One region of the Lactococcus cremoris subsp. cremoris KW2 genome, then DNA from elsewhere that is predicted to be linked to it. Evidence: predicted binding sites of a transcription regulator. Region 1 holds the regulator's gene; each other region holds the start of a gene.
What was found. Region 1 encodes NrdR, which represses ribonucleotide reductase genes. Its sites were predicted from a motif close to ACACNATATATNGTGT; they were not measured.

Region 1 (3,287 bases):
TGAAGGAGACACCTTATCTGCTCAACCTTGGATTGATGGTCATACGCTAAGTCCTGAGGATATGGAAGACCGTCAGATTAATCATATTTTAGCACATTTGCATGACTCAAAAAAACTAGTTGAATCTTATAAAAAATTGGGAAGTCAAATTGTTTTGCCTGAACAATTATTAGAGGATTGTGTCAGAAATACTGAAGCCTTACAAACAAACCATTTTCTCTCAGGAATTATTGAAGAAATGCGCAAGGAAATTCCTGAAATCAAAAATGAAGAGGTCGTGGTTGTTCATGGAGATGTCAATCACAAAAACTGGCTAGTGGATGATAATTCAGGAAAAATTTATCTTGTAGATTGGGATACGGTCTTTTTATCAGATTCCATGGTTGATATGGCACATGTTTTATCACACTATATCAAACCAACTAACTGGTCGTTATGGCTGATGACTTCTGGTGTGAGACCACGTTCTGACATTATGGAAAAAGTGGCTTGGTATGGGAAACTTTCTTTTCTTCGGCAAATTTCTGAATATCTTTCTAGAGGAAAAATGAAAGAAGTAAACCAAGAAATCTTGGGACTTCGTAAATTTTGTGAATTATTTTAGTAAAAATAGGCTAGGGTTTGGACCTTCCTATTTTTTGGCTTATAATTGAATAATCAAAATCAACAAACAAAAGGAGAGTCAGATTCACTGATTTTCCAATAAAAATAAAACAAATTGAGGTAAAAATGCGCGTCAGAAATCGTAAAGGAGCAGGCGAAATGCTTGCTGAAAACGCACATATCGTAGTTGAAAATCCAGCAGACTTTAAAGGACGTTGGTCAGAACGTTTTGGCAATGACCATCCAATTCACATTGAAGTTGGTTGTGGGAAAGGTGCTTTTATTACAGGAATGGCTGCTTTGCATCCTGAAATTAATTACATTGCAATTGATATGCAGTTATCAGTTTTATCTTATGCATTAGATAAGGCGATTGAAGCCGATTTACCAAATGTCCAAATGATGCTCGTTGATGGGGCAGCTTTGAGCGAATATTTTGCTGACGGTGAAATTGATCAAGTTTATTTGAACTTTTCTGACCCTTGGCCAAAAGGACGACATGAAAAACGTCGTTTGACTTATAAATCTTTTCTTGCAACTTACGAAAAGATTTTACGTCCAGAAGGTGAAATACATTTCAAAACGGACAACCGAGGCTTGTTTGAATACTCATTAGTTTCTTTAGCAAACTATGGCATGGAGCTAAAAAAAGTTTGGTTAGATTTACACCAAGATGAAGAATTTGCTCCTCAAAATGTGATGACTGAATATGAACAAAAGTTTTCACAAAAAGGGCAAGTGATTTATCGTCTAGAAGCAAAATTTTTACCAAAAAAATAAATTAAAATATTTGCGGCAATAGAACATGACCAGAAAGTGTTTTATTGGAAGATAAAGGGATTGTCAGCGCAGCTGACGATTCCATCATTAACAATAATTAAAAAAGTTACTGACAGAATTTTTAATAATAGAAAATTTCTGTCAGTAAGACTAATAACAGTTTATTATCTAAACTAAGGAGAATAATATGAGATGTCCAAAGTGTTCTTCTGAAGAATCAAAAGTTGTTGATTCAAGACAAGCCGAAGATGCGATTCGTCGCCGCCGGGTCTGCGAATCATGTGGTTTTCGCTTCACAACCTTTGAACGTATTGAAGAAATGCCCCTTTTAGTCATTAAAAAAGATGACAAACGCGAACCTTTTAACCGTGAAAAAATTGTTCGTGGTTTAGTTCGTTCAGCCTATAAACGTCCTGTTTCAAGTGAAGATATTGAAACAACAGTTGCCAATGTTGAACGAAAAATTCGGCAGCTTGACAGTAATGAAGTTGAATCAGATGTGATTGGCGAATTTGTCATGCAAGAATTAGCTGAATTAGATGATATTACTTATATCCGATTTGCGAGTGTTTATCGCTCATTTAAAGATGTCAGTGAATTAGAAGAGCTTCTAAAAAATATTACTAAAAAATAAAGACTGATTTCTTAATGAGCATTAAATCGGTGGATAAAGAACTGTCATTAAAAACAGTCAGTAAAACTAGAGTGAGGGAAAAATGAGAGCAGGAGATTCATTTACAATGCTTAATCGAGGAAAGACCAGCTTTGACGCTGAGACTTTTCGCCTACTCTATTTACCAATTATTGGGACGGATGCTTTTGCCCTCTACCAAATGATGTTGAGTTTCTCAACGGGTCGAATTTCTCATTTTTTGGAGTATCTAAATCTCGGACTTAATCCGTTCATTGAGGCACTTGACAGACTTTCAGCTCTATCATTAGTTCGAGTTTATGATGACCATAGTAGCCTTTATTTTGAAGTGAAAAGTCCTCTCAATTTTGAAAATTTCCTTGCTGATGACTTTTATAGACAACTTTTAATATCAAGAATTGGTGAAAATCGTGTCACAGCTTTATCTAAAACAATGGAACCCAAAGGGAAAGAAATTTCTAAGAAGTTCCATGAAGTTTATAAAGTTAATTTTGATAGGGAAGCCACACCAAACCAATCACTAAAAGAGAACCAATTTGATATGGGGGCATTTAAAAGTCTGATGGAACGCCAAGGTTATCGTTTATCAAATGAGAACCAAGATTCATTAACACTTTATTCTCTTGCAGAAAAATTTGAACTCAATTGGTACGAATTATTCAAACAGGCTGAACGCACAGCTAATGCCGATAAGAGTTTGAATATGAATCATTTAATTCGTAGTCTTTCAGCAACAAGTCAACCACAACCCGCACTTTCAGAATTTCCAAAAGTTTTTGCAGATTTGATTGTCGTCAGTAAAGCCCATGAGCCTGATGAATTTATTCGTCAGATAAAAACCCAAGCTGGAGGTTTTGTCAGCTCTGATGAGCATAAAATTTTAGCTAATTTGACTCGCCAAAAATTACCAGCAGAAGTTCAAAATATTTTGATTCATTATGTTTTGGTTCAACAAAAAAATGCTTCACTCAGCCCAAACTTTGTCAATGCTTTGGCGAATGATTGGATGAGAAATAAAGTATTCACAGCGGAGGCGGCTGTAAAGCGCATTTTGGAGCGAGAAGAACAAGCAACTGCTAAGGCTAAGGCTGAAGTTACCAAGCACTCAACGAAAATCAAAAAAGAAGCACCAAAATGGTCAAATCCTGACTATGAAAATAAAACAAGCCAAGAGGAACTTGCTAAACTTGAAAAAATAAGGCTTGACTCTCTCAAAAAATTGGAAGGGGAGCAAAATTAATGGAATCTATCG
Region 2 (3,287 bases), 440 kb from region 1:
AAATTATTTACGAAAAAATCCAAAAATACTGAGGTTATTACAATGACGTGGATTGAATATCTCTTGCAGGCTGCCCAAAAATCCAAATGGAATTTAGAACTTTGGGTTCGCTACCTAAACAAAGTGATTCAACGTGACAAAATTTTGCTCTCTAAAAAAGAGATTGACTATTTAACGAACTGTGAAGAATTAACTTCATTTCAACGTGTTTTTCTTGAATTGGCTCTTGAAAAAGAAACAACTCCTTGGGAAATGACTGTTGGAATGTCAGAACCGACTCGTTCTATCCATCTTCAAGCGGTTTTACAAGAATTAAAAAAAGAATGAATTGAATTTCATTCTTTTTTTATTAACTAAAAGTTCATTAATAATAATTTATTTTATTCGCAGATACTGACCAATTAAAATAGTATCGCTAGATAAATGATTCCAAGCCTTGATTGAAGCAATTGGGCTGCCAGATTTTTGCGAAAGTCCCCAGAGAGTATCTCCTTTAACGACCTTATGAATTGAGGAATTTGAGTTAGAAGAAGTCGAGTTTGAGTTATTGGTAGCAGTTGAGCCCGAACCTGTCGAAGGATTTGAAGAAGCAGCAGATTGTGAAACAATAAGATTTTGACCAATATAAATGGTATCTGAACTTAAATGATTCCAACTTTTCAATTGAGCAATACTAGTTTTATATTTTACTGATAGCGCCCAAAGGGTATCTCCGGATTTAACCTTAACAGTTGTTTGTGAAGCTGGTTTTGCAGGTGTCACAGAAGTGGTTGGAGTAGTGCTTGCGGAATTGTTTGAACCACCTGAATTTGTAGAAGAAGCTGAACCTGTCAGTACAAGTTTTTGACCAATGTAGATAATGGTACTTTTAAGATTATTCGCACTTTGAATTTGAGCGACACTAATTCCATATCTTTGTGAAATTCCCCAAAGAGTATCACCAGATTTGACGGTATAAGTAGTTGAACTGCTATTGGTTCCAGAATTATTATTCGTATTTGTGGTTGTCGAGCCACCAGAATTAGTATTTCCAGCTGAAGAAGCTCCGTCAAAACGAGTCAAATTATATTGAGAAATAATGCGATTCAGTGAAGCGCCATAACTTGGGTCGGTAGCATATTTGCCCGTCAATGCAGCAGTAGCGTCTTGATAGGTGGCAGCATTAGCTCGCCAAGCCTTAGCGTAATAGGGACCATTCCCAAAGTTTGTTGTTTTTAGGACATAAGCATTGTCTTGAAAACTTTGATTAAAGGAAGGATAGACTCTAAAGGGCATATCTTTGGTCACCCATTTACCATTGAGATACTCTTGAGTTTTAAATACGACGCTCTTTCCTTGATAAGTACCTTGAATACCAAATAAATTATAATAGGGAGCTCGTGAAAGCTGACTTGAGCCCCAGTTGCTTTCCAAAATAGCTTGGGCAATCATGACCGAAGGATATAAGCCATTAGCATCTGCCACAGGTTTTGCTGATGCGGCAATACTTTCAATAAAAGCCTCTGATGAGTTAGTCGCTGCTTGAACCATTGGACTTGTCTGTTGAAGAAGAAGTTCATGTGTGGTTGTCAATGTTCCGGCAATAAGAACAGCGCCAGCAAATTTTGTGGCTGGTTTATAAAAAGCGAGTGGTTTTTTAGTTTTCTTTTTTAAATGTCTATTTTTAACTTTAACACGTGATACTGGCATAAATAATTACCTTTCTAAAGATTACAAAATATAATAAGTACTATCTTTATTCTACCACGCCTCAAGCTAAAAAAAGATGTCAATTTGGTGGCGGTTTGTAAACGTTTTTCCGTTAAGGATTCATATTTGTAAAAACTTTTTGCCTTTAATCTAAAAAATCTGATTTAAAACAAAAATATTACAATTGTGATACAAAAAACTTATATTTTGTCAAATAATAAGAAAAAGCTGAATGAAAGCAAGCGACACAAGATATTGTGTGTCATTACATAATTTATTCTATATATTGTGTCATTTGCGAGAATTTGATAGAATAGATGATGTAAATGAAGAGGATGGATATATGAAAACAGAAGTAAAATATCAAGATGTAACACTAGAAGAAATCAATGTTATAAAGCGTGATGGGCGCTCAGTAAAATTTAATAGTGAGAAAATTTTTGATGCCTTGACTAAAGCGGCTAAAAAAGTAGAACTGACAGATAAATCAGTACTCTCAGAACTTACTGACAGAGTGGTCAGTGAGATTTTTAGTCGTTTTTCTGAAAATGTCAAAATTTATGAAATCCAATCCATTGTTGAACAAGAACTTCTGGAGTCTGGCGAAACAGCACTTGCTGAAGAATATATCTCTTATCGTGCGAATCGTGATTTAGCTCGTACCAAAGCGACAGATATCAATTTCACGATTGAAAAATTAATCAATCGTGACCAAACTGTCGTTAATGAAAATGCCAATAAAGATTCTAACGTTTTCAATACTCAACGTGACTTGACTGCTGGGGCGGTTTCCAAAGCAATTGGTTTGAAACTCCTTCCCCCACATGTGGCAAATGCTCACCAAAAAGGCGATATTCATTATCATGACCTTGATTATAGCCCATTTACAACGATGGCTAACTGTTGTTTGATTGACTTTAAAAATATGTTTGAAAATGGTTTTAAACTTGGAAATGCTCAAGTTGATTCACCCAAATCCATTCAAACAGCAACTGCTCAAGCCAGTCAAATTATCGCCAATGTGGCAAGTAGCCAATACGGTGGTTGTTCATTTGACCGTGCCGATGAAGTTTTGGCCCCTTATGCCAAGTTAAACTATCAAAAACACTTAAAAGATGCTCAAAAATGGATTGATGGCGATGAAAAACGCGAAGCTTATGCTCGTGAGAAAACAGCTAAAGATATCTATGATGCAATGCAATCTTTAGAATATGAAATTAATACTTTGTTCACTTCAAATGGTCAAACACCTTTTGTAACTGTTGGTTTTGGTTTAGGAGATGATTGGTATGCGCGTGAAATTCAAAAAGCAATTTTGAAAGTACGGATTGGTGGTTTAGGTTCTGAGCACCGCACAGCCATTTTCCCTAAATTGATTTTCACACTCAAACGTGGACTTAATCTAGAAGTAGGAACACCAAACTATGACATCAAAGAACTTGCCCTTGAATGTTCAACAAAACGCATGTACCCTGATATTTTGAGCTATGATAAAATTGTTGAATTAACAGGTTCATTTAAAGCTTCAATGGGTTGTCGTTCATTCTTACAAGGTTGGAAAGATGCCAATGGGAATGAAGTGACTGCTGGACGTAATA
Region 3 (3,287 bases), 300 kb from region 1:
CCATTTTCAAAACGTTGGCAATAAACAGTCCCATCACGAGTGATTTCAACTTCTAACCAAGTAGAAAGAGCATTTACCACCGAAGATCCTACACCATGCAATCCACCAGAAGTTTTATATCCCCCTTGACCAAATTTACCACCAGCATGAAGAATAGTGAAAATAACCTCAACAGTTGGAATTCCCATCGCGTGTTTTCCGACAGGCATTCCGCGCCCTTCATCTTCTACAGATAAAGAACCATCAGCATTAATGGTCACTGTAATTTTATTCCCAAAACCAGATAAGGCCTCATCGACTGCATTATCTACAATTTCCCAAACCAAATGGTGCAAACCTGTTCCATCAGTTGATCCGATATACATCCCTGGGCGCTTTCTGACCGCGTCCAAACCTTCAAGGACCTGAATTGCACTGTCATCGTAATTATTAATATCTATTACCATCTATTTTCCTCTCATCGAAAGCCCATATCTTTTATCAGCAAGATCATCACTCGCTTTGTTCGCAATTTACTGACAAAAAATATTCATCTTGATTATTGTACCTTGTTCAGAACGCTTTGTCAAAGGACTGCTGAGAATTTCAAAAGCTAATCGTAAGATATTTGCTTCAATTAAGCCAATAAGTTTCAATATTGTCAGTAATCTTTAATAAAAATATGGTATAATTGTACAGTTAAAAGAGATTATCGATTTTAAACGAAATAAACTTCGGAGAACTTATGCTTATTATTATTCTTCTTCTCATTGCTAGCTATCTTTTAGGGGCAATTCCTTTTGGACTATGGATTGGCAAGATTTTTTTCAAAAAAAATCTTCATGATTATGGTTCAGGAAATACTGGAACGACCAATACTTTTCGTATTCTTGGTGTAAAGGCTGGGATTGCGGTCTTTATTTTTGACTTGCTTAAAGGAACTTTGGCAACGCTTCTTCCACTAATCTTCCATATTAATGGAGTCTCTCCTTTAATTTTTGGATTGTTGGCTGTCATTGGTCATACCTTATCTATTTTCGACCATTTTAAAGGCGGGAAAGCTGTGGCTACTTCTGCTGGTGTTGTCCTTGGATTTAGTCCATTCTTTCTTCTTTATCTTCTCGTTATTTTTATTCTTGTTCTCTGGCTCTTTAGTATGATTAGCCTCTCAAGCGTTGTAGCTGCAATTTTTGCTCTGCTTGGAATTCTTATTTTCCCTAGCTTTGGATTTATTCTCACTTCCTATGATCTTTTATTCTCAATTATTATTTTTGCTTTGGCAATTATTATCATTTTTCGACATAAAACAAACCTCAAAAGAATCAAAAATCATTGTGAATCCCTTGTCCCCTTTGGTTTAAACTTATCGGGACAAAAAGAAAAATAGCACAATATATTGTGTTGTTTTTCTTTTTTTACATAATTTAACACTATATCTAGTATCTTTAATTTGACTAGATATTTTTTTTACGCTAAAATAAGACTATAAAAACTCGAGAAAAAGTCAAGGACTTTTTACTCCCGTCTAAAAAATATATTGGCCCCAAAAGGAGATTTAAAATGGTTACAGTTTATTCTAAAAACAATTGTATGCAATGCAAAATGGTCAAAAAATGGCTTTCTGAACACGAAATTGCATTTAACGAAATCAATATTGATGAACAGCCTGAATTTGTCGAAAAAGTAATTGAAATGGGTTTTCGAGCTGCTCCTGTAATCACAAAAGATGATTTCGCCTTTTCTGGTTTCCGTCCTTCTGAATTAGCAAAGTTGGCTTAATATGAAACTTGCTTATTTCAGTGTGACTGGACAAACGCGTCGTTTTGTTTCTAAAACAAACTTGCCGAATGTCGAAATTACACCTGACGATGATTTAGAGATGGACGAGCCTTTCCTTTTGATAACTCCCTCTTATGCTGAAGAATCACCAACCGTTTCTAAATCAATAGACGTTATGGACCCGGTTTTTGACTTTATGGCTTATAATGATAATTATAAACATTGTCGTGGAATTATCGGCACTGGAAATCGTAATTTTGCTGGCATCTATATTTTTACAGCTAAAGAAGTTTCAGCAAAATATCAAATTCCACTTTTATATGATTTTGAGTTTAATGGTACGCCAGCTGATGTTGCTGCCGTTGAAAAACTCGCTGCACAGCTTGATCAAGGAGCGAAAGTCACCTTTAAAAATCCGCTGTGATTTTTTATGGCTTCACCCTACTTGAGTGAAGCTTCTTTATTTTAACTTTTATTTTATAATAACAAGTTTGAACTTATCATACATTTCAGATTCACTTATTTTTAAAAGTAAGTGAATACTTTATAAAAGGAGTATTATGTCTCTAAAACAACTTAAAGATGTAACTTATTTCAAGCTCAATAACGAGATTAACATCCCCGTGAATGGTAGCATTCCTCTTGCCAAAGATAAAGAAGCAATTACCGCTTTTTTCAAAGAGAATGTTGAACCTAATCGTTATGAAGCTGACACTTATATCGATAAACTTAATTGGTTAGTTAAAGAAGAATACCTAGAAGCTGAATTTCTAGAAAAATATAAGCCAGAATTTATCACAAATCTTCGTAAAGAATTGAGTAAATTTGAATTTCATTTTGATTCATTTATGGCTGCTTATAAATTTTATAATCAATATGCCATGAAAAACAATGACGGTTCACTCTATCTTGAAGATTTTGAAGACCGTGTGTTAATGAATGCTTTATACATGGCTGACGGCGATGAAAAATTAGCTAATAATCTTGCTTTTGCAATGATTAATCGTCGTTATCAACCGGCTACTCCAACTTTCTTAAATGCTGGTCGTAAACGTCGTGGTGAATTCGTTTCTTGTTTTCTTTTACAATTGACTGATGATATGAATTCAATTGGACGGACGATTAATTCTGCCTTACAACTTTCTAAAAATGGTGGTGGTGTTGGTCTTAATTTGACTAATCTGCGTGCTGCTGGTGCACCAATCAAAGGATATGATGGAGTTGCCGCTGGTGTTGTGCCTGTCATGAAACTTTTTGAGGATGCTTTTTCTTATGCCAATCAATTGGGGCAACGACAAGGTGCTGGTGTAGTTTATTTATCACTTTTCCATCCAGATATCATGGAATTTTTATCAACTAAAAAAGAAAACGCTGACGAAAAAATCCGCGTTAAAACTCTCTCACTTGGTGTTACTGTTCCTGATAAATTCTACGAATTGGTTAAAAAAGGCGAAACAATGTATCTTTTTGAACCTTACTTCGTTGAAAAATATTATGGTAAAACTTTTGCCGAAGTCGATATTACAGCT

Region 2: the regulator NrdR is predicted to act here: its motif matches at 1,935-1,950, upstream of nrdD (anaerobic ribonucleoside-triphosphate reductase).
Region 3: the regulator NrdR is predicted to act here: its motif matches at 1,407-1,422, upstream of KW2_RS04860 (redoxin NrdH).

The regions. Positions count from the first base shown of each region.
Region 1 covers NC_022369.1:699,937-703,223, forward strand. Annotated here, with positions in the region: gene KW2_RS03470 (phosphotransferase family protein) at 1-604, shown strand, start outside; gene trmB (tRNA (guanosine(46)-N7)-methyltransferase TrmB) at 730-1,383, shown strand; gene nrdR (transcriptional regulator NrdR) at 1,571-2,017, shown strand; gene KW2_RS03485 (DnaD domain protein) at 2,100-3,275, shown strand; gene dnaI (primosomal protein DnaI) at 3,275-3,287, shown strand, end outside.
Region 2 covers NC_022369.1:256,183-259,469, forward strand. Annotated here, with positions in the region: gene KW2_RS01300 (DUF6036 family nucleotidyltransferase) at 1-46, shown strand, start outside; gene KW2_RS01305 (hypothetical protein) at 43-327, shown strand; gene KW2_RS01310 (LysM peptidoglycan-binding domain-containing protein) at 376-1,689, opposite strand; gene nrdD (anaerobic ribonucleoside-triphosphate reductase) at 2,033-3,287, shown strand, end outside.
Region 3 covers NC_022369.1:1,002,333-1,005,619, reverse strand. Annotated here, with positions in the region: gene parE (DNA topoisomerase IV subunit B) at 1-446, opposite strand, end outside; gene plsY (glycerol-3-phosphate 1-O-acyltransferase PlsY) at 725-1,366, shown strand; gene KW2_RS04860 (redoxin NrdH) at 1,540-1,758, shown strand; gene nrdI (class Ib ribonucleoside-diphosphate reductase assembly flavoprotein NrdI) at 1,760-2,182, shown strand; gene nrdE (class 1b ribonucleoside-diphosphate reductase subunit alpha) at 2,319-3,287, shown strand, end outside.